4 regions of the Kitasatospora sp. NPDC051914 genome follow, and region 2 is predicted to be linked to each of the others. Evidence: riboswitches for the same ligand, from Rfam matches in the RefSeq annotation. Region 2 holds a riboswitch; each other region holds the start of a gene.
What was found. Region 2 has a riboswitch for cyclic di-AMP ahead of AB0M03_RS36475 (LysM peptidoglycan-binding domain-containing M23 family metallopeptidase). Riboswitches for the same ligand answer to the same signal wherever they lie in the genome.

Region 1 (7,275 bases), on a different contig from region 2:
CGTGATCAGTCCCATAGGGGCGAGTGATGATCCGAGTCGGGTCCCCCACGGTCCTTCAGGTACCGAGGGAGGTCAGACGGTCGCCTACCCGACTCGGGGAGTGAGTGGCGAGACCGGCCCCCTGCACCTCGACAGCGAGGGCTGCGCCATGGCCGGCATCCGATCACGCCCGACCGCCCTGCGAATGCGACCCGTGATTACTTCCGGGTCTTTCAGGGCCATGTTCCCCGGGCCCCCCGGGGCTCCGTTCTCCTGATTGGGCAGTCCCATGTACGGGAGTTGCGGCGTCACCAGTGGCGTCTGCCTCACCGCGGCATCCGTGTTGCCGTCCGGCATGACCGGATCCGAGATCGCCCGCCTCCTCCTCGAGGTCGCCGGCGCCGGGTTCGGCCTCTACGCGGCCACCGGCCTCATGCTCCTACTCACCGCCACCGTGCTGCGCCACCGCAGACGCACCACCCGAACCCGCCCCGACCCGACCCCCCGAGCGACCCCCGGGGCGACCACGAACCGGCAGGGCGAGCCATGGTGAGCGTCCTGCTGTGGCTGAGCACAGCAGTCATCATCACCATGCTGAGCTACAACTCCGGCCTGTTCGCCCTGTCACGCCGTCACATCCGGCTCGCACCACCCGAAGACGACCGGCGCTTCTACGTCTTCCTGCTCGCCTGCCTCAACGAGGAGAAAGTGCTCGAAGAGAGCCTGCACCGGCTGCTGGCGCTGCCGCTGGACGACTGCATCGCCCTCGTCGTCGATGACGCATCCGACGACGGCACCGCCGAGATCGTCCGCGCGGCCGACTCCGAACGCATCCTGCTCCACCAACGCCACCTCCCGAACGCCAGAAAAGGCAAGGGCGCCGCCCTCAACGACGGCCTGAACCACCTGGCCCGCTCCGGCGCACTGGAGGGCCACGCCCCCCAGGACGTGGTGATCTGCGTCCTCGACGCGGACGGCAGACTGGAAACCGAAGCCGTCGCCGAGGTCGACCGGCACTTCGCCGACCCCGCCACCGGAGCCGTACAGATCGGCGTCCGGATGTACAACCGGGCCGACAGCCTGCTGGCCCGCATGCAGGACATGGAATTCGTCGTCTACACCGACATCTTCCAGTCCGCCCGCCGACACATCGGCAGCGTCGGCATGGGCGGCAACGGCCAGTTCATGCGCCTGAGCGCACTGCACACACTCGGCCCGGCGCCCTGGAGCGACCAGCTCACCGAGGACCTCGACCTCGGCATCCGCCTGATCGCCGCAGGCTGGACCAACGAGTACTGCCCGACCGCCGCCGTGCACCAGCAAGCCGTGACCAGGACCCGCCGACTGATCCGCCAACGCTCCCGCTGGTTCCAGGGACACATGCAGGCCACCCGGCTCCTGCCCCTCGTCCTGCGGGAGATCCCGCCGCGGGCCGCCGCCGACCTGGCCTACCACCTGTCCAGCCCCGTGATGCTGCTGCTCACCTCCTTCCTGCCGCTCGCCTTCGTCGCCGGGATCATCGGCTTCGCGACCGACTCCGTCGTCCACGGCCACAACACCTTCCCGCTGATCTGGCTGATCCCGCTGTACGCCCTCGCCTTTGCCCCTGCCTACGCCTACGCCTACGTGTACCGCAAGCGGGAGCGCCGGCTCGGAGTGCTGCACTGCCTCCTGCTGTCCCACCTCTTCGTGGCCTACGGCTACCTGTGGTTCGCGGCCGGCTGGTGGGCCGTGGGCCGCCTGATGAGCGGCCGCACCAGCTGGCTCAAGACCGCCCGGACCTGACGCACCGTCACTGGCGCACCCTGCGAGCGGCGCCGACGTGCACCCCTGTACGTCCCGCCCACGCCCGACCACGCCCATCTGCCACCCGCCCACCCCCGAAGGAGGACCCGCCATGTCCCACCTCCCGCTCCCCCCTCCCGGCGCCACCACGACGCCCGGCCGGCTCCAGCACCACGGACTGCGCCCGCTGCACGCAGCCGTGGTCCTGGGCACCCGCCCCGAGGCCGTCAAACTCGCCCCCGTCGTCAGGGCCCTGGACGACTGCGAGGACTTCGCCCCGGTACTGATCAACACCGGCCAGCACCGCGAGATGATCGACCAGATGCTGGACCGCCTGGAACTGACCGCCCATCACGACCTGGAGGTGATGACCCACCGCCAGCAGCTGTCCGACCTGACCTCCCTGCTGGTCGGCAGGCTCGGCGAGGTACTGCGCGCGGAAGGACCCGACCTGGTCATCGTCCAGGGCGACACCACCAGCACCCTGTGCGGTGCCCTCGCCGCCTTCTACGAACGCATCCCGGTGGCCCACGTGGAGGCCGGACTGCGCAGCGGCGTCCTCGACAACCCGTTCCCCGAGGAACTCAACCGACTGCTGGTCACCCGACTCACCCGCTGGCACTTCGCCCCCACCGAGTGCGCCGGCAAACAGCTCCAGGCCGAGGGCGTGCCCTCCGACAACGTCTACGTCACCGGCAACACCGTGATCGACAACCTGCTGTGGACGCAGTCCCGCCAGGTCGGCCGCTCCGCGTTCCGCACCCGGCGCCGCGGCATCCTGGTCACCCTGCACCGGCGGGAGAACCAGGGCGACCAGATGCGCGCCATGGCCGCCACACTGCTGCGCCTGGCCCAACGCAGCGACGTCGAGATCCTGCTGCCGGTGCACCGCAGCCCGGCCGTCCGCGAGGTGCTGCTGACCGCGCTCGGCCACCACCCGCACATCACGCTGACCGACCCGCTGGACTACTTCGACTTCACCGCCTCGCTGGCCGCCAGCGAGATCGTCCTCACCGACTCCGGCGGCGTGCAGGAGGAGGCCCCCAGCCTGGACAAGCCGGTCCTGGTCCTGCGCACCACCACCGAGCGCCCCGAGGTGGTCTCCACCGGTGCCGCCCGGCTCGTCGGCACCGACCCCGACGCCATCCACACCGCGACCAACGCCCTGCTGGACGATCCCGCCCTCTACCGGAGCATGGCCGACGCCCGGAGCCCGTTCGGCGACGGCCGCGCGGCGCAGCGGATCGTCACCCGGCTGGCCGAGGACTTCGCGTCCGCCTCGACGGTCGGCACCGCGGTCGGCGCGGCCACCGGCGACATCCTGGCGCAGCGGTGAGACCCGTCCGCGGCCCTCGCCCGGAGGTGACGGACGCCGCGGAGCGGACCATGCTGGTGGACATGCACCTGGACCGGCCCACCTGGGCCGCGCTCACAAGAGGCCGGGCGGGCCGCCCGCCCCGACCCTCCCGGCGGATCCGGTGGATCCTGGTGACCCTGGGCAGCCTGCTCATCGCGCTCGTTCTGGTGGTGGCCATCGGCCTGTCCTCCGGATCGGACGTCAAGACGGTCCACGGACCCTGGCGGGTGGTGTTCGACGGCGAGGGGCTCGTCGGCTTCGACGACGGCACGGTGGTCCTGAAGCCCCGCCACTCCGCCGCGCCCTCCGAGACCCACGCCGCGCTGGTGGTCTCCGTCGACTCCCACGGCAAGCTCGACTACCGGCTCCAGATGCGCACCGCCGAGCAGTTCCGCCGGCCCGACCCCAACTCCTGGGAGGTCGCCTGGGTGCTGTGGCACTACACCGACCCCCAGCACTTCTACTACCTGGCCCTCAAACCCACCGGCTGGGAACTGGGCAAGGAGGACCCCGCCTATCCGGGCTCCCAGCGCTTCCTGGCCACCGGCCTTCCCGCCTACCCGATCGGCCCCTGGTACGACGTCGAGATCCAGCAGAGCGGCCCGACCATGTCGGTGACCGTGCAGGACCGGCCCCTGGTCACCTTCACCGACGAGGAACGCCCCTACCTGGAAGGCAACGTCGGCCTGTACAGCGAGGACGCCCACGCCGAGTTCCGGCACTTCGCGTATTGATCGGACGCAGCCGCGCAGGCGGCCGTCACCGCCAACGGCCCCACGCGTGCCGCGGGCGCCGACCACGGTGGAAAGCCCGATCGCGCAGGGCCCGGTCGACCAACGGCACGCCCCGCACGTCCGGCTGCGACCCGAGCGGCCGCACGGCCCCCACGGCCAATTCCGCCGCAGGTGCAACTTCCCCGGCCGGGAGATGCGCTGCTCTTATCGCCGGCCCTGCGGCGCCTCATTTCGACGAGGACGGAAGAACGACGGAATCGTTCTCCTCGAGGCCCGAAACCACTTCCGTGAGCTGGTCACCGGCAAGCCCGGGCCGCACTGTCGTGCGGACCCGAACGCTCCTTCGGTACCAGGTCGGCCCGGCCCGTTCACCGGCGCTCGGCGCCTGCCCGGTCGGGGCCGTCTCGGTGTTGGCAGGGGGCGCCGGTGTTGTTCCGGCGCCCCCGGGGTGACCGCCTCCGTGTCAGGGGGTGGGCACGGGCATCGTCGCGAATGCGGTGTTCAGGCTCTGCCACATGGGCTTGGTGGTGGGGATCATGTCCTCGGCGTAGTTCCACCAGAAGTACCCGCCCGCGTAGTAGGGCAGGTCGATGTGCAGGCCGTAGTAGTAGTTGAGGAGCGTGGTGGCCTGGCTCTGGGTGGTGGTGGTGACGGGGTCGGGCAGGCCGATTTCACCGAAGGCGAGTTTGGCGTTCGGGTACAGCGTGTGCAGTTGCTGGAAGTAGGCGGTCCAGGTGGCCGCGCTCGGCCGGATGTTGTTGCAGTCGGCTTCGTAGTAGCTGAGCGTGACGTAGTCGAGGCCGTTGCGCATGCTCGCGGGCACGTACTGGTTGGTGAAGGCGATCGGGTCGAGCTCGGAGGGGCCGTTGCCGCAGCCGATGTCGTAGTAGAGGGTCAGTGCGGCGCGCTTGCCGGCGGCCTTGACCTGGTTGTAGGCATCGGTGATCTTGGCGGAGACGTCGCTGTAGCTGCCGGTCCAGTTGCCGTTGACCTCGTTGCCGATCTCCCAGAGGTCGACCTGGTTGCCGAAGGCGTTCAGGTACTGGGCGACCCGGTCGTGGTAGGCCTGGGCGGAGTAGTCCTTGAGGTAGTAGGAGTCGAGGACCTCGCCCATGAGGTAGCTGACCGGCTGGAGCTGGTTGACCGCCTGGGTGTACTGGGAGGGGTTCACGTTCTCGTCGAAGACGATGCGGGTGGTCGGCCTGTGGGACAGCTGCTTCGACGAGGCGACGATGGCGGCGAGGTTCGAGACGTCGTCGACGGTGACGCCGTACAACGGGCCGGGCAGCTCCCTCATGCCCGCCGGAGCCTGCGTGGCGGTGGCGGTGGCGGTGGGCGCGGGGATCGGGGTCGGGGCGCTCGACGTCGGTGCCGTGGTGGGTGTTGCGGCCGTGGCGGTCGGGCTAGGTGTCGCCGTGGCGGTCGGGGAGGCCGTGGCGGTCGGGGAGGCCGCCGTGGCGCTCGCGGTCGGCGCTGGGGTGGATCCGTCGCCGACGGTCAGTGTGCGCGCGGGCAGGTTGTGCCGGGTGCCCGCAAGGTCGCGCCAGTAGCCGAACTCGGAGTAGGTGCCGGCCGGCAGGGCCAGCGCGCCGGTGGTGATCGACACACCCCCCGGGCAGATCCGTACGGAGCGGGCCGCGCCGGGGAAGTCGGTGCGCTTGCCCGCGGGGTCGCGTACCGAAACACCCAGGGTGTCGGCGGTGAAGCAGCGCGAGGAGTGCACGGCGAGGGTCGCGGTGGCGGCGGTGCCGGCGGCCATGGCGGTCGGGCCGAGCCCGTCCTGGACGACCTTGGGGCCGTCGGCGGAGGCCTGCGCATGGCCGACAAGAGGGATGGCCAGCAGGCCGACAGCGGCCAGCGCGCCGATCCGGACAGGAGTGGAGATAAAACGCATGGGCGGTACCTCTGCGACGCCTGCGAGGTGAGCTGTCGGGTTCGGGCCGCATGAGGTGGCCCGGCCGCCCGTGGAACGGCTTCACCCCTAGCCCGGGCCGGACCCGTGCGCGTGCGTGCGTGCGGGGGCCAAGGCGTCCTACCTGGTTCCCCCGCTCCCGTCCGTACCGGTGCTCGATCGACCGCCGACGGGTGGACGGGACTCGGCGTCCCGGCAGCGGGTCCGTCTTTCGGCGGACGACGCGAAGCAGGCTAGCAGGAGACATCGTGTACGAGTCAACGCTCTGCGCCGCACCTCACGCACTGTGCAGCAGGCCGCTGCGCTGCGCCGCTGCGCCCCCTCGCGCCGGACGGACACGGCGGGAAAGGCGGCGACGGCTTCGGCCGGTCCTGCCCGAACAAGGGCTCTGCCGGCTCCCGGGTCGCCCGGGCGCGGGGGAGGAGCGGACCAGTCGCCGGCCCCGCCCACGCGGCCGTCGTGGACCGGCGGCGAGGCGATCGGGATGTCCCCGGTCGCCGTGCTCTCCCGGCAACGCTGCGGCCTGCGCGAGGGCCGCTTGGCAGCGTCCGGCCCTGCCCGGACGGGCGCGGCGCGGTGGCCGCCCGCCCGAGACACCCCTGCCCACCGGCCCGGTGCAGCCCGACCGGCACCCCGCCCCCGCCGCGGCCGCCGCCGAAGCCGCGGCCGCGGCGGGCCGGCGGCCGGCCCCGGTACCCCCGCTCCTGCCGCAGGCCGAACACCTCGCCCTCACCGCCACCCTCGCCGGACAACAGGTCCCCGAAGCCTGGCTGGAGAACATCCCGGCCCCCGACGAGGACGACACCGGCCAGCAGCACCTCTACCGGCGCCTGGTCGCGGCCGTCGCCCACTGGCGGTTGCGCCACCACGTGAGCGGCGACGACCCGCTCGGCCCGCCGCCCGACGGCCCCGCCCACGACGAATGGCAGCACCTGGCCCAGGCCCTCGACCTCTACCAGCGCGCCCGGATCGAGGACCGCCTGCAACTGCTGCGCCTGCGCCGCGACGCCGACCGCGAACGCCTCGAGGCCGCCGCCCGGCAGGCCGCCGCCACCCCCACCGCCCGCACCCCCGCCGCCAGGCCCGCCCGCCCCGCCCAGCGCGGACGGCCCTCCCGGCCCCGCCGCCCCGGCGGCCGGGGCCGCCGCTGACCGCGCTGTCGGCGTACTCGTTGAAGTTCAGGCGGGTACAGATGGACGTGCTCAGCCGCGTGACTTGTCAGGACCCGCACCTACCGGGACAGCAGAGAGCCCTTGTCGTCCGCGCCGGCCGGACCGGATGATCAGCTCATGTACGTAGGCCAAGGCACCTTCGACGACATCCCCCTGGGTGCCCTCTTCCCCCAGCTGTCTGCCGCTGGCGTCGAATCACTGAACCTCTTTCATCCTGTCTCGTCGGGGTGAAATGCCTGGTCAGCGGGTTCCAGTGACGCAACAGGGCCCCTCGTCGTTGCCGTGGTGATCTCACTCATCACGTCGCCGCCGAGGGGCCCTGTTGGTCTCGTATCG
Region 2 (7,275 bases):
CACGGATAACGAGCCGTAGAGCTGCTGCCCCCGGCCGTACACCATGGCCGGCATGATGCTCACGGGGCCGCGGATCACCGCGCCGAGGATGCTCTTGCTCAACCAGGTCGACTTCGTGCTGGGCTGCTATGTCTTCACGCTGGATCAGCCGCTCTTCTTGATGCCGGGTGGTCAGGTGTGCGCCGAGGCGCGCTCTGTGGCCGTTCTGCGAGCCTCTGGGGCAGTCGAGCGGCTGCGGGCGACTGGTCCACCGAGCGGTGGGCGTGCAAGCTGCTGTAGGCCGCTCCGTGCCCCTTACGTGCCCGTTCGGCCAGAAGTCGGCGGGGAGTCACGGGGAACGACGGTGAGGTGCCCCGCTCCCCCGCAGGTCAGCGAGTCGCCAGGTCAGCCCGGATCCGGTGCCGTCGTCTTCCAAACTGGCCACGCGGGTTCGATTCCCGTCGCCCGCTCCACAGCAAAGGCCCCAGCTCAGCGACCTGATCGCAGAGCTGGGGCCTTCGTCGTCTGAGGGATTTTCAGGGCGTTGTGCCCGTTCCGCACCCCGTGGACGGCCTCGCTCACCGGTCCACGGACCGCCCGTACGATCGAGCGCTCGCGCTCCGTCCTGCGCCACGGGGGTGGAAACCGCCGACTTCCACTCCGGCGCGCGCCCTCTGCCGGATTCCCCCTCTCGCCGCGGCCCGCAGAGCGGTGCGGAACGGCCGAGGCCCGGCCCCGGGATCGGTTGATCCCCGGGTCGGGCCTTCGGGTGTGTGCCGTGCGGCGGTGTGCGTCAGACGCGGACGCCGTGGGCCGCGAGGTACGCGACCGGGTCGATGTCGGAGCCGTACGACGGGGTGGTGCGGATCTCGAAGTGCAGGTGCGGGCCGGTGACGTTGCCGGTGGCCCCGGAGAGGCCGATGACCTGGCCGGCGGTGACGGTCTGGCCGACCGAGACCTTCAGCGCCGAGAAGTGGGCGTACTGGGAGTACTTGCCGTCGGCGTGCTTGATGACGACGTTGTTGCCGTAGGCGCCGCCCCAGCCGGCCTCGACGACGGTGCCGCCGGCGATGGCGTGGATGGAGGTGCCGGTGCTGACGGCGAAGTCGACGCCGGTGTGGTAACCGCTGGACCAGTTGGAACCGGCCTTGTGGTAAGGGGTGCCCAGGCCGGCGGCGACCGGGGCGACGTAGCCGGAGGCGGCCGCGGCCGGCTTGGCGGCCTCGGTCTTCGGGGCGGCGGCGGGCTTCGGGGCAGCCGGCTTGGCGGCCTCGGTCTTGGGGGCGGCCGGCTTCGGGGCGGCCTGGACCGGGGTGCGCTTCTCGGAGCGGGAGGCGGCGGCCGTGTCGGCCTTCTTCGCCTCGGCCTTCGGCGCGGCGGGCTTCGGCGCAGCGGCCTGCGGGGCGGCGGCCTGCGCGGCAGCGGCGCCGACGGTCAGCTTCTGGCCCGGGAAGATCAGGTTCGGGTTGCCGCCGATGACCTGGCGGTTGTCCTGGTACAGCTTCTTCCAGCCGCCGTCGACGTGCTGCGCGTTGGCGATCTTGGAAAGGGTGTCGCCGCGGACGACCTTGTAGGTGGTGTCGGCGGCCGGAGCGGCAGCAGGGGCCTGCGCGGGCGCGGCGGCCTGGGCGGCGGCCTGCGCAGCAGCCGGGGCGGCGGCCGGGGCCGCGGCGGGGGCGCTGTGGGCGCTGGCGGCGGTGACGGGGATGGCGATGGCGGCGGCGGCCACACCGGTGGCGACGGCGACGCGGGACAGACGGGTGCCCAGAACGGACATGGAGTTGTTCCTCTCCGACGCCTGCGAGGTGAGCTGTCGGGTTCGGGCGGGGAGTTCGCCCGGTCGCGAAAAGGCGCGACTTCACCCCAAGCCGTCCCGGATTGCCCGGTGCGGCGACTTACCTTGGGTCCCCCGCTCCTGCCGTGCACGGAATGGTGCGTGACCCCGGGCGGCGGCAGGACTCGGCGTTCCGCCCGGTGGCCCGCCCAGCCGGTGGCCGGGCAGGACTCGAGGAAAACCCGATGGGCGCCTCGGAGGCAAGCGCCTCGGCCTCACGGACCGTCGACGGCCGCCCGAAGGGTCACTCTCCGCCCGCGAGTGGTGGGCGGAGCGCAGTCGATGCAGTGACCGTACGTGTCCGGATCATCAGCAGTCCGGCAAATCGGACACCCCGTGTGCGCGGCCGGTCGCGGCCGGGCACGGATCATGGCCCACCCGGTGACGCTGGTCACGCGGGCCCCTCTGCAGACCGTCGGCCCGGGCCGATAACCTCGCTCGCGATCGGTGTTCGAGCCCCTTTTCGAGCGAGGAGTCGCGGGTGCGGCCGCAGTCCCGACTGGACGTGATCCAGCGCAGCGTGGTGCGCGAGATGGCCGCCCGGTACGGGCAGCGGTTCACGGTCGAGGGCAGCGTGGTGCGCGGTCCGGGGACGACGGCGGTGGCGGTCCGCGAGCATCCGGGAGAGGGCGGCGCGGCCGGCCACGTGGACCTGGGCTTCGTGCTCAACCTGGGGCAGGCGGACGGCCCGGTGGTGTGGGACTGCACGGCGGGCCTGGGCCGCACCGAGGAGGAGCGGCTCGACAGCGCGGTACGGATGTGGGCGACCACCACGGCCGCGGCCGTGGTCGAGCTGCAGGACGCGCGCGGCGAGCACGCCGACCGCTGCCGCCCGGCAGAGCTCCCGGGATGGCAGGCGGTGCAGGGCCCGGCTGCGGTCTTCGGTTTCGGCAGCGACCGGCTGGCGGAGTGGCTTGCGGACCACCAGGTGCTGCCGGCGCTCGCCGGTGCCCTGGCGCTGCCGGCGGGCACCGGTGTGACCGGGGTGAAGCTGTTCCTCGGCGGCCGGGCCGGGGAGGACGTCGCCGAGGTGCGGATCAACGGCGCCGTGTCGGAGCAGGCCTCGGCCGCGCTGCGCGGCCTCGACTGGCCGCGCGGCGAACGGCTGTGCTGGGCAAGGCTGTTCGTCCTGCTGGTGCCGGACGGCGCGGCGGCGCAGACCGCTCCGGCCGCCGCCGAGGTGCCGCCGGCCGCCGCGCCGGCCGTGCGGCGCGGGCTGCTGGCGCGCTGGCGGCGGGCCGGGGTCGGGCAGTAGGGCGGGTCAGCTCGCCACGGACGAGATGGTCTTCGCCAGCTGGTTGAGGAAGTCCTGGATCGGCCGGGCCGCCGTGGACTGGCTCACCATGAAGCCGAAGAGCGCTGCGACGATCGCGTGGCTGGTCTTCAGCTGCTTGTTGCGGATGAAGATCACGACGATGACGCCGAACAGGAACAACGCGGAGACGGAGAAGGCCACCCGGACTCACTTCCTCAATCTGTGGCGGGGGTTCGTGCTGGAACCCCGTGTCGAAACCGGACCGCGGCCTGCGCCGACCGTCCCTGGCACGAGTCGACCGATCCCGCCGTCGTGGAGGTGCCCGCGGCGCCGATACCGCCTGCTGTCTGCCGCACCTGCCGCCCCCCATCCCCCGAGCATCGACCAGCCCACCCGGACTCAGTGTGGTCGTTCGTGCTGCCTGCGTAAAGGACTAGCCGGGAGCCCGGGGCGAAGATCCTGCCATGTGAGACGAATTTCCGCCGACCGAGACGATAGCCCATGCCTTCTGACGAACCGTCGGCGGGGCCGGGTGTCAACACGCCGGAACGGCCGATCGGCAGGCCCGCGGCCCGTGATCCACCGGGTGGTCCGGCTGTGAGGATTGGCCGAAGATCACTCCCCAGGGATTGACAAACGCTACTGGCGCCACACCAGCAGCACGGCGCGGTCGTCGTTGACGTCCTTGGCGACGGTCTCGATGAGGCGCCCTGCGGCGCCGCGGAAGCCCTTGACGACGAGCCGGTCCGCCTCCCCCATCAGCCGGTCCATGCCCTCGCCGAGGTCCCGGCCGGGGATCTCGACCATGCCGTCGGTGCACAGCAGCAGGACGTCCCCGCGGTCGAGGCGGCCGCACAGGCCCTCGAACTTGGCGCCGTCGTAGATGCCGAGCAGCGGGCCCTCCTCGGACTCCTTGACCTCCCAGCGGCCGGTGCCGCCGCTCCGCTGCATCCCCGGCAGGTGGCCGGCGGAGAGCAGTTCGTACTGGCCGGTGTCCAGGTCGAGCACCAGGTGGACGGCGGTGGCGAAGCCCTCCTCCCACTCCTGGCGGAGCAGGTAGCCGTTGGCGGCGGGCAGGAAGTCGTGCGCGGGCAGCGAGCCGAGCAGGCCGCCGAAGGCGCCGGAGAGCAGCAGGGCCCGGGAGCCCGCGTCCATGCCCTTGCCGGAGACGTCCGCCAGGACGACCTCCAGCATGCGGCCGCCGGGGCCCGTCCGGGCGGCGACCACGAAGTCGCCGGAGAAGGACTGGCCGCCGGCCGGGCGCAGCGCCATGTCCGCGGACCAGCCCTCGGGCAGCCTGGGCAGCTGGCTCTGCACCCGGAGCCGTTCGCGGAGGTCGAAGAGCATGGTGCCGCCACCGCGCCAGGGCACGCCGACCCGGCTGCGGAACTGGGCGAGCAGCAGACCCGCGACGCCGACCGCGCCGACCACCAGGGCGGCGCCGGGGGTGACGCCGTAGACGTAGGTGTCCGGGTTCTCGCTGGCGACCCGCTCGCCGGTGTGGATGAGCGACTCGGTGGAGAGGCCGACCGCGGCGGCCGCGTACAGCAGCACCAGGGTGCCGGGGCGCAGCAGCAGGGAGCCGGCCAGCACCGGGAGCACCAGGGAGGTGGGCGGCACCCAGGCGGGTATCCAGATGTTGAGGACGACGAGCACCGGGACGGCGGCGAGGAAGAGGGCGAAGGCGAGCCAGTCGGGTGCGGCACCGCGGAAGTAGTCGACGCCGGTTCGGCGCAGGGTGCGGCGGGCCCGGCGGAGCCTCGTGCGCAACCGGGCCGTCACGGGCTCCCTGGCCGCGCTCGCGGTGGGGCCCGTCGCAGTCGTCCGGGGCGTGGTGCCCTCCGTGCTGCCAGCCATGGGGTCCGACCTTATCCACGGTTGCGGGTCGGCGTCGACGCCTGCACCGGGGCTGCGCGGGCTCCCGGGTGCGGTGCGGTGGGTTTCGGCCGGGTGGCGGGGGCACCGTTCCCGGTGCGCCCCGGGGCGCGTGGCGGCGCACGCGCGCCCGGTGGTGACGGGCTGCCGGAAAAGTCGGTCGCGTACGGCGCGCCGCCGGTGGTAGGGGTGACCGTATGACGACAGGAGAAGCCGCGGCACTGACGGTCCGTCCGCTGGCCGCCGAGGAGTGGGACGGCTGGTACCGCCGTCTGGAGATCGCGTTCGGCGGCGAGGAGGAGGAAGCGGAGGAGCGCGCACTGTACCGCTCGCTCACCGAAGTGCATCGCGCGCTGGTGGTGTGCGACGGCGCGGAGCCGGTGGGCGGCGGCGGCGCGTTCAGCTTCCGGATGGCGGTGCCCGGCGGGGCGGTGCTGCCGGTCGCGGGCGTCACCATGGTCGGCGTGCTGCCCACGCACCGCCGCCGTGGCGGGCTGTCGGTGCTGATGCGGCGGCTGCTGGACGACGTGCGGGCCGCCCGCGAGCCGCTGGCGGCGCTGACCGCCTCGGAGCCGGGCATCTACGGCCGGTTCGGCTTCGGCGCGGCGGCCTGGCGGACGGCGGTGACGGTGCCGTGCCACCGGGTGTCGCTGCCGGTGGCGGACAACCCGGCGCTGCGGCTGCGGCTGGCGGACCCGGTGGAGGCCTCGCCCGCCTGCGAGGAGCTGTACGCGTCGCTGGTACCGCTGCGCCCGGGCCGGTTGGAGCGCCGTCCGGGCTGGGAGCGGCATCCGCTGCTGGACGTGCCGTCCTCCCGGGGCGGCTACTCGCCGCGCCAGTGCGTGCTCGCCGAGGACACCGAGAGCGGCCGGCTGCTCGGCTACGCCCGCTACTCGTCGAAGGTGTCCTGGACGGAGGCCGGCAATGCGGCGGGCCGGGTCAAGGTCCAAGACATCGAGGCGGTGACGCCGCAGGTGTACGCGCGGCTGTGGCGCTATCTGATCGACATGGACCTGGTCGACATCGTGGAGGCGGGGAACCTGCCGGTGGACGATCCGCTGCTGCACCTGGTGTCGGACGTGCGGCGCCTGGAGGCGCGGCTGGCCGACTCGCTCCACCTGCGGCTGGTGGACGTGGGGGCGGCGCTGGAGTCGCGCGGCTATGCGCAGCCGGTGGACGCGGTGCTGGAGGTGGTGGACGGATTCTGTCCGTGGAACACGGGCCGCTGGCGGCTGAGGAGCGCCGGCCCGGGCCGGGCGACGAGCTGTGTCCGCACCGGCGCACCGGCCGATCTGGTGCTGGACGTACGGGAGTTGGGGGCCGCCTATCTCGGCGGGGCGACGCTCGCGGCGCTGGCCGGGGCGGGTCTGGTGACCGAGCTGCGGGCGGGCGCGCTCGCACAGGTGTCGCGGGCCTTCGCCTCGGACGTGGCGCCCTGGCTGCCGCACGGGTTCTGACGGCCCGTGCGGCCCAGGCGGCGTCGGACGGGAATCAGCCCTGGGGGTGGTGGGCCGGGATCGGCGGGAGCTCGCCGGTGGTCTCGTACTCGCTCAGCATGGCGATCCGGCGGGTGTGCCGGGCCTCGCCGCTGTACGGGGTGTTGAGGAAGATCTCGACGAACTTGGTGGCCTCGTCGAGGGTGTGCATGCGGCCGCCGACGGAGATGACGTTGGCGTTGTTGTGCTCGCGGCCGAGGGCGGCGGTCTGCTCGCTCCAGGCGAGTGCGGCGCGGACGCCCTTGACCTTGTTGGCGGCGATGGCCTCGCCGTTGCCCGAGCCGCCGATGACGACGCCCAGTGCCTCCGGGTCGGCGGCGGTGCGCTCGGCGGCGCGCAGGCAGAACGGCGGGTAGTCGTCCTCGGCGTCGTAGATGTGCGGGCCGCAGTCGACCGGCTCGTGGCCGACCGCCTTCAGCCACTCGACGAGGTGGTTCTTCAGTTCGTATCCGGCATGGTCGGAGCCCAGGTACACGCGCATGACCATGAGTGTGGCATGCGCGTGTCCGGGTGTGCGGCAGGGGGCCGTGCGCCGGGGCGCGCCGGTCGGGCGGTCAGCGGGTGCGGCCGAGCAGCTTCCAGGCGAGCGGCAGGGTGCCCATGGCGAGCAGTGCCTTGAGCGCGTCGCCGAGCAGGTAGGGGTAGAGGCCCAGGTCGGCCGCCTTCGCCAGCGGGACGTGCAGCGCGGCGGCGAGGTAGGGGACGCCGACGGCGTAGATCGCGAGGTTGCCGAGGACCATGGCGCCGGCGGTGCGCAGCGGGCTGCGGTCGGCGCCGCGGCGGGCGAGGGCGCCGGTGAGGCCGGCGGCGAGGACGAAGCCGAGGACGTAGCCGAG
Region 3 (7,275 bases), on a different contig from region 2:
GCACGCACCTGACAACTCCGCGGGCTTCGCGTCGACCGAACGCGCGACCCCCCATGCCCTCCCGGCCGCTCCCCTGTGCGGCCGGGAGTTCGTGTGCGGGTCCGGGCTTACGGGCGAACGGCCGAGCGGCCGAGCGAGTCGGAGGTGACCGGCATGACCCGGGTGGGTCCCGCCGTGTCCGCCCCCTTATGGGAGGAGCTCTTCATGAGCACCGGTACGGCCATCGCTGCCGACCCGTACGTGGTCAGCTGTACCCTCGCCCCTCGCTACGAAGCCGTCAGATCGGCCCGCGACTTCGCCAGGACCACCCTGCGGAACTGGGGACTCGAGTCGCTCTTCGACGATGTCGCCCTGGTGGCCTCGGAGTTGGTGACCAATGCGCTGCGCCACGCGGTGGGTGCACCGCCGGACGGCTGCACCGGCCAGGGCGTCCAGGTGCCCGCGCAACCGAGCCGGCTGCAGGCGGCGGACAGCCGTACCCCCATACGCATAAGCCTGGTGCACCGCGCCCCGCAGGTGGTGTGCGCGGTGAGCGACCCCAGCAGCCAGGGCCCGGTCGCGCGGGAGGCGGACTTCGTGGCGGAGTCCGGTCGCGGCCTGCACCTGGTCGATTCCTTCAGCAGTTCCTGGGGCTGGCACCCGCTGGCCGGCGCGGGCAAGGTCGTCTGGGCCCTGTTCGAATCAGCCCCGGCCACCGGCACCGGTCGGCACCGCTCGATCTGACCCCGGGAGCTGCGGCCCCGGGAAGTCGGAAGGCGGCCGCAGACACAACCGGGCCGCCGCGGCGATCCTCCACGACGGCCCTCATATATCGGTGCAACGACCACCGGTGCAACAACTGCCGGTACAACAACTGCCGGCGCGAACGACTCCCGGCGCATCGCCCACCGGCGCAGCCCCGCCCGGCAGAACCTCGTCGGCACGACACCCCCACCGGCCGCCCGACGCACCGGGCCCGCGTGCCGCCGCGGGCCGGCGCCCCGTCAGGTCGCCAGGTGGTCGAACTCCCCGTCTTTCGCCCCGAGGAGCAGTGCGGCTATCTCGGCACGGGTGTAGATGAGCGCGGGCCCGTCCGGGAAACGGGAGTTGCGCACGGCGACCTCGCCGCCCGGGAGGGCCGCGAACTCGACGCAGTTGCCCTGCGAGTTGCTGTGCCGGCTCTTCTGCCAGACCACCCCATCGAGGTCCGTCGCCGCCATGCCGTTGTACGTGTCACCCATGGTCTTCTCCCAAAGCCTGGCGTTCGCCTCACTTGACGTGATGATAGCTGGCCTGCACGTGCATCAGCACGGGACAAAGCGCGTGCATTTGACCCATCAGTAGCGTCGAATCCGGGTGCATCAATCTGGGCAAACCAGGGCAAGCCGACCCAGAGGTCCACCGGGACGATCACGGTGGGTGCGGGCGGCCCTGCGGCCCGTCGATCCTCAACCTTCGTATCGGAGCTTACGCGCAGTCACATCAGCCACTGTGAGCCGCGTCACGCGGGCATCCGGCGCACGGCGTAGAGCTTTGCGCGCTTATGTCCGGGGTTGCGCCGTCACCACCAACCCCTCACGGGAGTCGACTGCAGTCCGGACCCCGGAATGTCCTACGATCTCCGCCATGAGCACCGCAGCCATCCCGGGCGCGCCACTGCCCGTCCGTACGCCAGGCTCCCGTGCGCGGGGGCGCCACCGCCGTCCCGAGCGCCCCGAGGTCCCGGCCGGCTCCCCGGCCCTGCTGCTGGCCGTGCCGGCCACGGCCGGCCCGGAGGCCCGCCCGATCGTCGACGAGCTGCTCTCCATCGTGCGCGGCGAGCAGCCGGGCATCGAGATCGCCGCCGGCTACCTCGCGGACGAGGCGGAGGACGCCCCGACCGTCGCCGGCCTGCTGGCCATGGCCGCCGGCAACGGCGCGCCGCCGCCGATCGTCGTCCCGCTGCTGCCCGGCCCGCACGGCTTCCTGACGGAGCTGCACGAGGTCGCGGCCGGCGCCGGCTCCCCGGTGACCGATCCGCTGGGCCCGCACCCGCTGCTCGCCGAGGCCGTCCACGTCCGCCTCTCCGAGGCCGGTCTGGCCCGCGCCGACCGCGCCCGGCTGTTCGCCATCGCGACCTCCGCCGACGGCGTGGTGCTGACCGTGTCCGGCGGTGAGGAGGCCGCTGCCGCGGCCGGGATCACCGGCGTGCTGCTGGCCGCCCGCCTCGCGGTGCCGGTGGTGGCCGCGGCACTGGACGTGCCCGGCTCGGTGGCCGCCGCGGTGGACCACCTGAAGGCCACGGGTTCGCAGCGTCCCGCGCTGGCTCCGCTGGTGATCGGCCCGGAGGCCGACTCGGAGCTGCTGGCGACCGCCGCCGAGGAGACCGGCTGCCCGAGCGCCGCGCCGCTGGGCGCCTACCCGGCCGTCGGCCAGCTGATCGCCTCCACGTACCTGGCCGCGCTGCCCGCGCCGGCGCCGGTCGAGGAGCAGGAGCAGGAGCAGGCCGCCGAGGCCGAGGAGCCCGCGGCCGAGCAGTGAGCACGGGCGAAGGGCCCCGACCGGAGCGGTCGGGGCCCTTCGCCATGCCCGCACATGCACACCGAACCTGCGCGACCCTCACCGGATCCGCACGAAAGGGAGGTCCGCGTCGGACCCGCACCTCAGACGGGCAGCCGCCGGGTGGGCGCCGCGGCGTCCGCGAGCCGGATCGAGGGGGTGCTGACGGCACGGGGCGGGCCGTCCACGGCGACGGGTGCCGCCGCCGCGTTCCACTGCGGTTTGCCGGCGCCCGGCTCCAGCCGCACGGCCTGACGCTCGCCGGCCCTGCGCAGCACGATCCGGGTGGGCGGCGGGGACTGCGGGTCCAGCCAGACCTCGTTGCCGCCGAAGGAACAGTCGAGCACCGCGATGTCGTCCGGCTCGCCGTCGGGGGCGGCACGGAAGGCCACTCCGGCCTTCCGGTAGCCCGTCAGGCGGCTCCGGCCGATCGTCACCGTCGTTCCGGCGAGCTGATGCTTGGCGGTGGCGACGGCGCAGTCGGACTGCCCTGCGGCGTCGATGAGCATGCCGTCGAAGACGGTGCCCTTGTCGCGGCCGAGGGCGTGCACGGCCACTCCCCCGGCGGCGTTGCCGTACAGCACGCCGGAGGTGTAGTCGAAGTCGTTGAGGTAGGCGCCGTGCTCGATGCCCCAGCCGCCGTTGTGGTAGGCCACGAAACGGTCGACGGTGTGGTGGTGGCGGGCGTTCAACCAGACGAAGATCCCGTTCTGCAGGTTGTTGTGGGCGAGGCAGCGTTCGAAGGTCCAGACGCCCTCGCTGGTCTCCGGCCACTCGTAGCCGGAGGCGCCGGCGGCGCCCTGGACGCCGACCGCCACGCAGTCGCGGGCGGTGCCGCCGGTGCCCGCCCCGAGCGAGAAGCCGGTGAGCCGGTAGCCGCGCGGGACGGGCTCGTACACGGTGCGGGAGGCCACGCAGGACTCGTAGGCGATGTCGTCGGACGGCTCCTGCGGGGTGCGGGTGTCCGTCGGCCCGTCCCACCAGTAGGCGTCCTCCCAGGTGTCGTGGCTGATGCAGCTGCGGAAGGTGATGCCGTGGCTGGCGTGCGGGACGAAGGCGTGGCTGCCGGCGTCGCGGACGACGACGCCCTCGACGGCCGTGCCGCGGGAGGCGTCGCCGAGCATGTGGAAGTGCAGCCCGTACCGGCCGAGGACCGGCTCGGTGACCGGGGTGCCGTTCCAGGTCTCCTTGCCCGCCTTGCGGGGGCCGACCCAGCGGAGGGCGGCGTGCCGGACGTCGGCCCGCCGGGAGCTGGTCAGGTGGACGTGGGTACGACCGCGGGGGGTGCCCTCGATCCGCACGCTGCGGGTCAGGTTGAGCACCTCGGCGCCCGCGGTGACGCCGCCGCCGACCGCGACGCGCGGGTGGGCGTGCGCCAGGGGTGCGGTCAGCGTGACGGTGCGGCCGTCGATCCGTCTGATCGTGCACAGATCGTACCGGGTGGAGAAGTCGTCCTCGTCGGGGGGTCCGGTCGGGGTGACGGCGAGCTCGTCGCCGGGCTGCCAGCCGGTCGGCGGCTCGGCCAGCTGCAGCTCGATGGCGCCGGCTTTCAGCGCGGCCGCGGCCCGCACCCACGCGGTCTTGGCGGCGCCGTCCAGTCGCAGGTAGCCGGAGCCGGTGACCCAGAGGCCGGTGTCCCCCTCCACCACCGTCATGCCGCCGCCCCGGAAGGATCGTTCGTCCACAGATGGAAATCTCAGGGCGTGCACGGAGCCGTCCGCGGGGGCCAGCACCAGGGTGCCGCGCACCTCGACGCTGCCCGCCGAGGCCAGCGCGACGCTGCGCCCGGGGGCGAAGACCAGCGAACCGCCCGGCTCCACGAGCAGCGAGCCGACCGCGGCGTCCACGTCCAGCAGCACCCGGTCGGCGATCCGCACGGCGCTCTTCGAGCCGGGTACGGCGCCGCCCCAGCCGGCCGCGTCCGACCAACGGCGGCCCGTCAGATCGACCGGGGAAGGCGAGGGCTCGGCCGGGGCCGGGGCGGCGTGCGCGTGCCCGGCAGAGGCCCCTGCAGGGCCCGCGGAGGGTGCCGCGGAGGCCGGCGGCGGGGCGGCCGGAGCGGCGAGCGCCCGGCGGGCCAACTCCCCGCCGCCGACCGCTGCGGCGGCGACCGGCGCGGCGATCCAGCCGAGCAGCCGGCGGCGCCCCGGGCGACGGTGCGAGCCCGCCCGCCGCGGCACCCCTTCGGGCATCCCGTCACCGTGCTCCATGATCGGCCCACCCCTCCCCCGGGCCCCGCCCGGGCCCGACGCCTGAAGCATAAACAAGCCCGTTTCGACCCAAGAGTTTTGCGCAGAAGCGGCCGAATTCGATCACGATCACACCGAAGAATCGATCATGAATTCATTCAAGATCGACTGTGATCGGCATCACACATGTTTGCGGTTTGAACTTAACTCTGTCTAATGTCCTCCCACGTTCGTGGTCACACGGACCCAGTTGGCCCGAACGCCGAGTCCTGCCGGCGGTCCGACTGGCAATGCGAAACGCACTTCGGCAGGGGCGGGGGAACCAGGTAAGTCGCCCGGGAACGGCCATGCGCCGTTCCTCGGCTTGGGGTGAAGCCGCGCGCGCGGAAACAGCGGAAAGACCGCTGCCTCCGCGCGGGCGGCCGGGCAACTCCAGCCCGAATCCGACAGCTCACCTCGCAGGCGTGGGAGAGGAACGCTCCTTCATGCTGTCCATCAACTCCAAGCGCGGCCGCCGCATTCTCGCCACCACCGGCGTCGTCGGCATCGGTCTGTCGATCCCGTCCCTCGCCGCCGGCACCGCCTCCGCCGCCTCGGTCGCCACCTGGGACAAGGTCGCCCAGTGCGAGAGCACCGGCAACTGGCACATCAACACCGGCAACGGCTTCTACGGCGGCCTCCAGTTCACCAACAGCACCTGGTCCTCCTTCGGCGGCACCGCCTACGCCGCCCGCGCCGACCTCGCCACCAAGGACCAGCAGATCGCCATCGCCGAGAAGGTCCTGGCCGTCCAGGGCCCCGGCGCCTGGCCCGTCTGCTCGGTCAAGGCCGGCCTGACCAAGGGCGGCCCGGCCCCGGAGATCAACCCCGGCGGCTCGTCCTCCACCACCACCGCCTCGACCGGCAGCAGCACGGCCGCCAAGCCGGCCGCCCCGGCCGCGCCGAGCACCGGCTCCACCACCGCGAGCAGCGGCTCCACCGCCTCCGCCGGCACCTCCCAGGACGGCAAGGCCTGGCAGGGCAAGAAGTCCTGGCAGCAGAACCGCTGGAACCACGGCGGCACCTACACCGTCCGGGCCGGCGACTGGCTGTCGACCATCGCCGAGCGCAACCACGTCCAGGGCGGCTGGCAGAAGCTCTACGAGATCAACAAGTCGGTCCTGAAGAACGGTCCGCACTCCATCTACCCGGGCCAGAAGCTGTCGCTCGGCACCGGCGCCACCCAGGCCGCCCCGGCCAGGGCGCAGGCCGCCCCGGCCACCGCGGTCAAGGCGAGCACCACCACCACGGCCGCGAAGGCCACCGGCTCCAAGGCCGCCGCGGTCAACTTCGCGCTCTCCAAGGTGGGCCAGGCCTACATCTACGGCGGCACCGGCAACGGCGGCTGGGACTGCTCCGGCCTCACCCAGGCCGCGCTGCGCGCCGCGGGCATCTCCGTCCCGCGCATCGCCGCCGACCAGGCCGACTACTCGACCCGCGTCTCGCTGGACAACCTGCAGCCGGGCGACCTGCTGTTCTGGTCCAACAACGGCGCCAACTCGGGCGTGCACCACGTCGCCATGTACATCGGCGACGGCAAGTACGTCGAGGCGGCCAACCCGCGCGCCGGTGTGCGCGTCCAGACCATCGCCAACTGGGCGCCGGACTTCGCCGGCCGGGTCTGATCCACCCCCGCCCCGGCGTCCCGTACGCCGGAGCCAGGCGCCCGAAGCCGTGACTGGGTCCCACGGCCCGGGCGCCCCTCTCCCGACCGACGCCCCGGAGCAGCCTTCCGCCGCTCCGGGGCTTCGGCCTGCCCGCTTTCCCGCTTCCCGCTTTCCCGCCCGGATAGGCTGACGCTCCCCCGGAGTTGAGGAGTCGCCATGGCAGCGAAGGTCACCGTCACACTGGACGCCGATCTGGCGATCGAGGTCATGCTGGCCGCCGGAGCGGGCAACCCGCAGGACGCGGTCGAGCTCGTCGTCCGCGACTACCTGGCCCGCAGCCGGCGCACCGAGGCCCGCACCGGCGATGCCGCCGACGCCGAACGCACCGCCCGGCCGCACCGCACCGTCGAAGAGGGCTGAGGGATCGTCTGACGGCCCCGGGCAACCACCAGGGGCACCGGGACAATCGCTGGGGCGCGGGACCCCCAGGGACGGCTGCGGCCCCGGAGAGAGGGCTCTCCGGGGCCGTACGGGTGTGCCGCCGCCCGGTGGGCTCGGCGGGGGGTCAGCGCACGCTGGCGCCGGTGGAGCCGCGCATCACGAGCTCCGGCTGGAACATGAACTCCGCGCGCTGCGCGGGGTTTCCGCCGACCTCCTCGAGGAGGGCGTCGACGGCGGCGGTGGCCATGGCCTCCACCGGCTGACGGATGGTGGTCAGCGGCGGCTCGGTGAACGCTATCAGCGGCGAGTCGTCGAACCCGACCACCGAGACGTCCTGCGGCACGGACAGCCCGCGCTGCCGGGCCGCGCGGATCGCGCCGAGCGCCATCATGTCGCTGCCGCAGACGATCGCGGTGCAACCCTTGTCGAGCAGCACACCGGCCGCGGCGTGCCCGCCCTCCACGCTGAACAGCGTGTGGTGG
Region 4 (7,275 bases), on a different contig from region 2:
GATCGGGGTGGTCGGCGCCGGCCTGGTCGGCCTGGTGCTGTACGCGCTGGCGAGCGAACACGGGATCCGGGCGCTCGGCGGCGGTCTGGTCGTCGCGGCGACCTTCGCGGTCGGCGGCGGCCTGCTGGGCTTCCTGTTCGGCATCCCCAAGCTGTTGACCAGCGGTGCCGCGGCCCACCCGGACGACCAGGCCGCGACCTCCACCGCGAGCTACGCGCCCAACACCAACCTGGAACAGGTCTCCGACTGGCTGACCAAGATCCTTCTGGGTGCCGGCCTCACCCAGATCGGGACGTTCCCGCGGCGGCTGAACGAGCTCGGCCAGGCGCTCGCCCCCGCCGTCGGCGGCGGCCCGGGTGCGGCCGGATTCGCGGCGGCGCTCTCGGTGTACTTCACCGTCCTCGGCTTCCTCTCCGGGTGGCTGCTCACCCGGCTGCTGCTGGCCCGGGCGCTGTCCGCCGCGGACCGGCAGACCCTGGCCGACTCGGTGAACCAGACGGTGCTCGCCGCGCAGTCGCTGAACTTCAGTCCGCAGCAGGTGCGCGACCTCTTCGGAACGGGCGTGGAGGGCCTGCGGGTGCAGGCCCTGGCCCTGCTGCAGGGCAAGCCGGACCCGGAGAACCTCGACCTGGTCGTCTCGGCCATCGACCGGCACCTCTCGCCCTTCGAGCTGCTGCAGGCACTGCTCGCCGCCAAGGCCATGCTCGGCGGCGCCGCGCTGAGCGAGGAGCAGCGGGCGGCCCTGCGGGCGGCGGTCGCCTACAAGATCCGCAACACCAGGAACGTGCCGCCGTACTCGCGGCGCAGGGCCGTGGCCGACGAGGTGCTGCGACGGCTGCCGGCCCCCGCTGCGGGCGACCCGGGCACCCGCGGCGACAGCGGTGACGGCGGCCCCGGCGGGAACGGCCCGGGCGAGGCCGCGGCGCCCGGCCTCGGCCTCGGCCTCGGGAAGGAGCCTGCGCCGACGACGATCCCGGCTCAGGTGCAGAAGTCACCGGAAACACCTGCAGCACCCTGAGACCGTACGGCCGGGCCCCGGCGAGCGGCGCGGGCCGGGCCGGTGCCGCCCGCCCGGCTGCTCAGCGGCCGCCCAGCAGGCCGCGGGCGGCGAGGCGGTTGACCCCGGTGAGGCCGCGGATCATCAGCGGAGTGAGCAGCACCAGGACGATGCCGATCGCCGAGACGCCGGCGATCTGCGCGGGCGAGGTGATGTAGTACTCGTGGTGGCGGCCGGCGTCGGTGGTGAAGTCGAACACCCGGTACCCGGGCCAGTCGGTGTAGCGGGCGAAGACCCAGTGGTAGAGCGGGTAGAGGGCGACGACCCAGCCGGTCACCAGGAAGGTGACGGTGAGGGCGAAGCTCAGCACCGCCCAGGGGAACATCACCACCTGGTGCAGCACTCCCCGCCAGCCGGCGCCGTCGGCGAGCCGCGCGGTGACGGCGCCCCAGAACCCGGCCCGGGCGGGCCGCACCGGCGCGGGCGCCGCGATGTCGGCGCCGAGCAGGGTGCGGGCGCGGTACCGCTCCAGTGCGCCGAAGCCGCGGGCCGCGGACAGCAGCAGGGCCAGCACGGGCAGGCCGAGCGCGGTGACCGCCAGGCCGAGACCGGCCGAGAAGAGCGTCACGGCGACGGTGAACGCGGCGATCGCGATCGGCAGGCCCGTGAGGACGTAGCCGACCTCCCGGTAGGTGGTGCCGGAGAACGGCGCCCGGAAGAAGCCGGGCCGGCGGGCGGCGGGCGCGTCGGCCGGGTGCCGGCCGGTGGCCGGGTGCAGTCCGGTGGTCGAGTACAGCGGTGCGGTGGTCATCGGGGCCCCCTCGGTGCGTCCTGGTGTGCACACCACGGTGCCGGACCGGCCGCTCCGGCGTAATGCAGCCCGCTGCCGGATCCGGGGTGGGGCTGGCCCTACCCCCGTCCTGCGGCGGGCTGCACCCACTCCTCCTCCAGCAGGGAGAACAGCAGGGAGTCGTGCCAGGTGTCGCGCAGGTGGAGGTCGTGCCGGATGCGGCCCTCCGGTTGGAAGCCGGCCCGGGCGAGCACCCGGGCGGAGGCGGTGTTGGCCGGGTCGACGCGGGCGGCGAGCCGGTGCAGGCCGAGGGTGCCGAACCCGAACCCGCAGAGCATGGCGGTGATCTCGCCGGCGTAACCGTTGCCCCAGGTGTCGCGGCGCAGCGCGTAGCCGATGGTGGCGGCGCGCTGCCCTTCGAGGCCGAGGACGGCGTTGCCGATCGGCAGCGCCTCCGGGCCGTCCTCACGGAGCGTCACGGCGAGGCGGTAGACGGTCCGCGGGTCCTTCTCGGCCTCTTCGAGGTAGAGCTCGATCTGGTCGGCGCACTCCTCCTCGTCGCGCGGTTCGAAGGGCAGGTAGCGGGCGGTCTCCGGGTCCCCGAAGATCGCGTGCAGGGCCGCGGTGTCCTCCGGGGTGAGCCGGAACTCGCGGATCGCCAGGCGCGGTCCGGTCAGGCGGACCTGTCGCACCGTCCGGACCTGTTCGGGTGTCATGGCGGCCGACCCTACCCTGCCGCCCCGCGACGGGCCCGCCGTGCCGCACGCCGGTCGCCGCACCGGCTACCGTACGGGGCGTGGACGACGAAGACCTGCAGCTCATCCCCCGTACCTGCGCCGAGGAACTGCTCGCCTGGGCGGATGCCGAGGGCCGCGCACCCGTCCCGGAGGAGGCGCTCCGGGAAGTGCTGACGCTGCTGGAACTGGGCGGCGCCCCGATGCACGACGGCCGGCCCGAGCTGGGCTCGGCCGTGCTGGAGCAGCTGTTGCACGAACGGCTCCACCTGTACGTGCAGCCGGCCGGCGACCCGGCGGCCTACGGGGAGGCGGTGCGGCTGCTGATCGACCGTCAGCGGGCGGCGCGGCGGCTGAACGCGAAGCGGCAGGAGCGCCTGCACGCCGAGGCGGAGTGGCAGGGCGAGCTGCTGGGGACGCTGCTGCGGCGGCCGCAGCTGCTGACCTGGCCGCGGCTGTACACGCTGCTGCTGCGCGCCGACGGCGTGGACACCGGGGATGCGGCGGCGGTGCGGGCCTGGCTGGACGCCTTCCGCGCGCTGGAGCCGGACGGCCGGACGGCGGCGTACGAGGCCCTGGTGGAGACCGGTGCGCTGGACGCGATGACCGGTGCGGACGCCGCACTGGGCTGGGGCGAGGCGCACCTGCTGTCGATCGGCATGGCCACCGACGGGGCACGGCGGCTGCTGGAGTACGGCCTGATGCAGCGCAGCTACCGCAACCTGGCGGCGCTGACCGCGATGGGCGAACCGATGCCGTTCGAGCTGCGGGGCGAGTTCGAGGACTTCGAGCAGGTCGTGGCGGACGTCGCGCTGTGGCTCTGCGGCGAGTGGACGGTGCCCGGGCTGCCGGCCCTGCTGGTCGCGGAGTACTCGGACCTGGCCCCCGAACCGGGCACCGAGGAACTGGAGGCGTACGCGGCGGCCCGGCAGACGCACGACGAGGAGTGAGCGAAGCCGGGGGCGTGCGTTTCGGCTAGGGCTGGACGCCGTGGGAGCGGAGCCAGCTCAGCGGGTCGACGGGGGCTCCGCCGCCGGGGCGGACCTCCAGGTGGAGCCGGGGCGAGGTGACGCTGCCGGTGGCGCCGACCGCGCCGAGGACGGTGCCGCGCTCGACCGGGCCGTCGGTGGTGGCGAGCCGGGCGAGGTGGCAGTACCAGATCTCGGTGCCGTCGGGCAGGGTCTGGACGATGCGGTAGCCGTACGAGCCGGCCCAGCCGGCCGAGGTGACGGTGCCCGGGCCGACCGCGGTGACCGGGGTGCCGGTGGCGGCCTCGAAGTCGAGGCCGGTGTGCAGGTGGGCCCAGTGCGAGCCGGAGGGGCCGTACTGGGTGCCCAGGGTGTAGCCGGTGGTCGGCAGGGCGAGGGCGGTGGCCTCCACGGCGGCCTGCGCGGCGCGGCGGGCCTCGGCCTCCTGGGCGGCGGCGAGGCGGGCGGCCTCGTCGGCGGCGGTGCGGTGGTCGGCCTGCTGCTGGATGCGGGCGGCGAGGGCGAGGCCCGGGTCGGCGTCGGGTGCCTCGTCGGGGACGGAGACGGCGGGCTCGGCAGCGGCGGCCGGGCCGGCGGCGGCCGCGGTGAGGCCGGCGGCACCGAAGGTGGCGGCCATGGTCGCGGTCACACCGAGCAGCGGGCTGCCGCCCCTGGTCTGGCGGGGCAGCCGGTGGCGGGCCTGTTCGGCCTGCTCCCAGGGGTGGTCGAGGAGCCGGGTGGCTGCGGCGGTGGGGTCCGCCGAGTGCGTCGACGCCACGGGGGCGCACTCCTTTCCTTCCCTCTCGCCGACCGGGTTAGCTGACGGGTTCGGAGCAGGAAGGTCTCCTACGGCTGGGCCACCGGCCCGGCCGATTCACCCCAAGGAAGGTGGTTCCCCGGCTCCCGGGCCCACCGTGAAGGCAGACGCGGGATTGAGCGACACGCGCACGGTGCCGTGTCGGTACGGCGTTGCCGACCGCGCTGCGTTATCAAACGTTAATGCTATGCCCGCCCTGATTCCAAGCGTCTGAGCCAGTGGATTCGTCGGGACTACGGGCACGATGGGCGATTTGCCATGGATTGTCGGTTGGATGGTGACTCAGGGTGATAAGCCGTCGAAGCTGAGTATCCGTACTCATGCCGGTCCACCGGCGCTCCGGGACGCTGCAGGCATGAGCGCACCCATGCAGCCCCGCACCACGGCCGCCTACTACGTGCAGGCCGTCCTGTCCTTCGCCCTCGCCACGGCCGCCCTCGCGATCGGGATCGCCTGCCTTCCGGTGGACGCCTGGGTGCGGGCCTTCCTGGCGGTCGCCCTGCTCTACGTCATCACCTCGGCGTTCACCCTGGCCAAGGTGGTCCGCGACCGCCAGGACGCGGGCGAGCTCGTCTCCCGGGTCGACCAGGCCAGGCTGGACAAGCTGCTGGCGGAGCACGACCCGTTCCGGGCGGACGGCCTCTGAGCCGCCCGCCCCGGTCAGCCGCCGGAGGCGGCGGCGCGGGCCCGCTTGGCGGCGAAGGTCTCGCCGCCGGCCGACCAGTTCTCGGCCGGGAGCTCTTCGATGGCGACCCAGATGTTCGACGGGTCCACCCCGGTGATCCGGGCGTACGTCGCGGTGAGCTCCCGGGCGATCTCCGCGCGCTGCTCCTCGGTACGGCCGACCAGCTGCTTGACGCTGATGAAGGGCATGACGCCTCGCTCTCTCGGTTCCCGCGGTCCGGCGGCACGCTACCGCAGGGCGGGGCCGCACTTGACGGCTAAGGCTATTAGCCATAGCTTTTTGGCTACAGGCAATCAGCCAGGCATTCAGCCACCAGGCCGAGGAGGCCCGCCGTGAACGACACCCGGAGCGCACTGAAGACCCGCCACCTGGACGTCCCGGGCGGCCGGCTGGCCTACGACGACACCGAGCAGGGCGGCGGCGTCCCGGTCGTCCTGCTCCCCGGCATGCTCGACCTGCGCGCCGCCTACCGGCACCTGCACCCGCTGCTGACCGCCGCCGGGCACCGGGTGGTCACCATGGACCTGCGCGGACTCGGCGAGTCCTCGACCGCCTGGGACGACTACTCGCCGACCGCGATCGCCGGCGACGTCCTCGCCCTGCTCGACCACCTCGGCATCCGCCGCGCCGTCCTGGTCGGCAGCTCGTACACCGGCGCCACCGTCGTCCGGGCCGCGGCCGACGCCCCGGAGCGGGTCGCCGGAATCGTCCTGATCGACGCGTTCTTCGAGAACTTCCCGCCCAACCTGCTGCAGAAGGCGATGGTCGGCCTGCTCGGCCCGGCCCTCACCTGGTTCCCCTCGCTGTGGGGCGCGGCACAGAGGTTCTACTACCCGAACCGGCGCCCGGCCGACTTCGACGCCTACCGCGCCCGGCTGGTCGCCGCGCTCAAGCAGCCCGGCCGCCGGCAGGCGGTGCGCGGGTACGTCCGCGGCGACTCCGCACCGACCGGCTGGGGCGCGGACGTCACCTGCCCGGCGCTGGTCGTCATGGGCGGCGCCGACCCCGACTTCCCCGACCCGGCCGCGCTCGCCGAGCGCCAGGCGCAGGCCCTCCGGGGCCGTAAGGTGATCATCGAGGGCGGCGGCCACTACCCCATGGCCGGGTACCCGCAGGCCACCGCCGACGCCCTGCTGCCCTTCCTGGACGAAGTGAACGAGGTCGCCTGATGCCCAGGGCCGGACTGAACCCCGCCGCCGTCGTCGACCACGCGGTCGGACTCCTCGACGAGCAGGGCCCGGAGGCGCTGACCCTGGCCGCCGTGGCCGGCCGCGCCGGCGTCGCCACCCCCTCGCTCTACAAGCACGTCACCGGCGGACTCGCCGAACTGCGCCGCCTGGTGGCCGTCCGGGTCACCGACGAACTGACCGAACGGCTCTCCCGCGCGGTGCTCGGCCGCGGCGGGGACGAGGCCCTCGCCGCCCTGGTCGACGCCTACGTCGACTACGCGGTGCGCCACCCGAACCGCTACGCGGCGCTCCCGCAGGCCCCGCAGGACGATCCGGAGCTCACCGCGGCCGCCGGCCGGCTGGTCGAGGTGATCCTCGCGGTGCTGCAGGGCTACGGCCTGGCCGGATCGGAGCTGATCCACGCCACCAGGACGGTCCGCGCGACCGTCCACGGCTTCGCCTCGCTGGCCACCGCGGGCGGCTTCCGGCTCGCCGAGGACGTCACGGTGTCCCGGCAGCGGCTGACCGGAGTGCTGGTCGAGGGCCTGCGGCACTGGCCGCGCTAGCCGTACCCGACCGCCCGTGGCCGGCCGGCCGTGACCTCGTGCCGCCGTGCGCGTTGTGCAGGGCATGAAGAAGCGCAGCATGCTCGCCTTTGCCTCCCTCGCCGTCGGCGTCGTCGCCTCGCTGACCACCCCGAGCGCCCACGCCGACATGCCCCAGCAGCGCATCGGCGACGCCAAGGCCGTCACCGGCACCGAGCTGCCGGACACCGCTGCCGACGGGCAGGCGACCACCGACGCCGACCTGCTGTAGGCCCCCACGGCACTCGGGCAACCCGTCAGGGGCGCCCGGGACTCCGGTACCGACGGGCCCGCGCCGTACGGCGCGGGCCTCGGTGCTGTCCGGGCCCGGGGTTGACTCCGGGCCGGTCGGCGGCGGAAGGTTCGTGGAGCACCCCCGCCCCCGCACCAGGACCGCCATGGACACCGTCACCGACCGACTCCGCAGCAACCTCACCGGCCAGCCGCTGCTGGCGACGCTGGGGGTGGAGATCGTCGAGCTGTCCCGCGGCCGGGTGGTGCTCGACCTGCCGGTCCGGCCCGAGGTCACCC

Region 1: linked by a shared signal. The riboswitch ahead of AB0M03_RS38550 (hypothetical protein) and the one ahead of AB0M03_RS36475 (LysM peptidoglycan-binding domain-containing M23 family metallopeptidase) in region 2 are both predicted to bind cyclic di-AMP.
Region 3: linked by a shared signal. The riboswitch ahead of AB0M03_RS23385 (transglycosylase family protein) and the one ahead of AB0M03_RS36475 (LysM peptidoglycan-binding domain-containing M23 family metallopeptidase) in region 2 are both predicted to bind cyclic di-AMP.
Region 4: linked by a shared signal. The riboswitch ahead of AB0M03_RS19165 (M23 family metallopeptidase) and the one ahead of AB0M03_RS36475 (LysM peptidoglycan-binding domain-containing M23 family metallopeptidase) in region 2 are both predicted to bind cyclic di-AMP.

The regions. Positions count from the first base shown of each region.
Region 1 is NZ_JBFAXX010000122.1:9-7,283, reverse strand. It holds gene AB0M03_RS38570 (hypothetical protein) at 335-532, shown strand; gene AB0M03_RS38565 (glycosyltransferase) at 526-1,764, shown strand; gene wecB (UDP-N-acetylglucosamine 2-epimerase (non-hydrolyzing)) at 1,877-3,100, shown strand; gene AB0M03_RS38555 (family 16 glycoside hydrolase) at 3,151-3,855, shown strand; gene AB0M03_RS38550 (hypothetical protein) at 4,319-5,749, opposite strand; cyclic di-AMP (ydaO/yuaA leader) riboswitch at 5,752-5,931, opposite strand; gene AB0M03_RS38545 (hypothetical protein) at 6,382-6,918, shown strand.
Region 2 is NZ_JBFAXX010000094.1:2,925-10,199, forward strand. It holds gene AB0M03_RS36470 (hypothetical protein) at 1-19, shown strand, start outside; gene AB0M03_RS36475 (LysM peptidoglycan-binding domain-containing M23 family metallopeptidase) at 773-1,756, opposite strand; cyclic di-AMP (ydaO/yuaA leader) riboswitch at 1,762-1,924, opposite strand; gene AB0M03_RS36480 (DUF6348 family protein) at 2,295-3,068, shown strand; gene AB0M03_RS36485 (hypothetical protein) at 3,075-3,269, opposite strand; gene AB0M03_RS36490 (PP2C family protein-serine/threonine phosphatase) at 3,708-4,925, opposite strand; gene AB0M03_RS36495 (GNAT family N-acetyltransferase) at 5,141-6,400, shown strand; gene AB0M03_RS36500 (ribose-5-phosphate isomerase) at 6,435-6,920, opposite strand; gene AB0M03_RS36505 (biotin transporter BioY) at 6,994-7,275, opposite strand, start outside.
Region 3 is NZ_JBFAXX010000036.1:12,445-19,719, forward strand. It holds gene AB0M03_RS23365 (ATP-binding protein) at 205-723, shown strand; gene AB0M03_RS23370 (DUF397 domain-containing protein) at 984-1,220, opposite strand; gene AB0M03_RS23375 (hypothetical protein) at 1,606-2,499, shown strand; gene AB0M03_RS23380 (hypothetical protein) at 2,622-4,727, opposite strand; cyclic di-AMP (ydaO/yuaA leader) riboswitch at 4,988-5,186, shown strand; gene AB0M03_RS23385 (transglycosylase family protein) at 5,171-6,370, shown strand; gene AB0M03_RS23390 (hypothetical protein) at 6,569-6,772, shown strand; gene AB0M03_RS23395 (LacI family DNA-binding transcriptional regulator) at 6,918-7,275, opposite strand, start outside.
Region 4 is NZ_JBFAXX010000027.1:19,139-26,413, forward strand. It holds gene AB0M03_RS19145 (hypothetical protein) at 1-1,018, shown strand, start outside; gene AB0M03_RS19150 (sensor domain-containing protein) at 1,080-1,808, opposite strand; gene AB0M03_RS19155 (GNAT family protein) at 1,907-2,503, opposite strand; gene AB0M03_RS19160 (hypothetical protein) at 2,584-3,471, shown strand; gene AB0M03_RS19165 (M23 family metallopeptidase) at 3,497-4,267, opposite strand; cyclic di-AMP (ydaO/yuaA leader) riboswitch at 4,279-4,438, opposite strand; gene AB0M03_RS19170 (YiaA/YiaB family inner membrane protein) at 4,662-4,952, shown strand; gene AB0M03_RS19175 (4-oxalocrotonate tautomerase family protein) at 4,967-5,179, opposite strand; gene AB0M03_RS19180 (alpha/beta hydrolase) at 5,324-6,160, shown strand; gene AB0M03_RS19185 (TetR-like C-terminal domain-containing protein) at 6,160-6,726, shown strand; gene AB0M03_RS19190 (hypothetical protein) at 6,791-6,976, shown strand; gene AB0M03_RS19195 (PaaI family thioesterase) at 7,110-7,275, shown strand, end outside.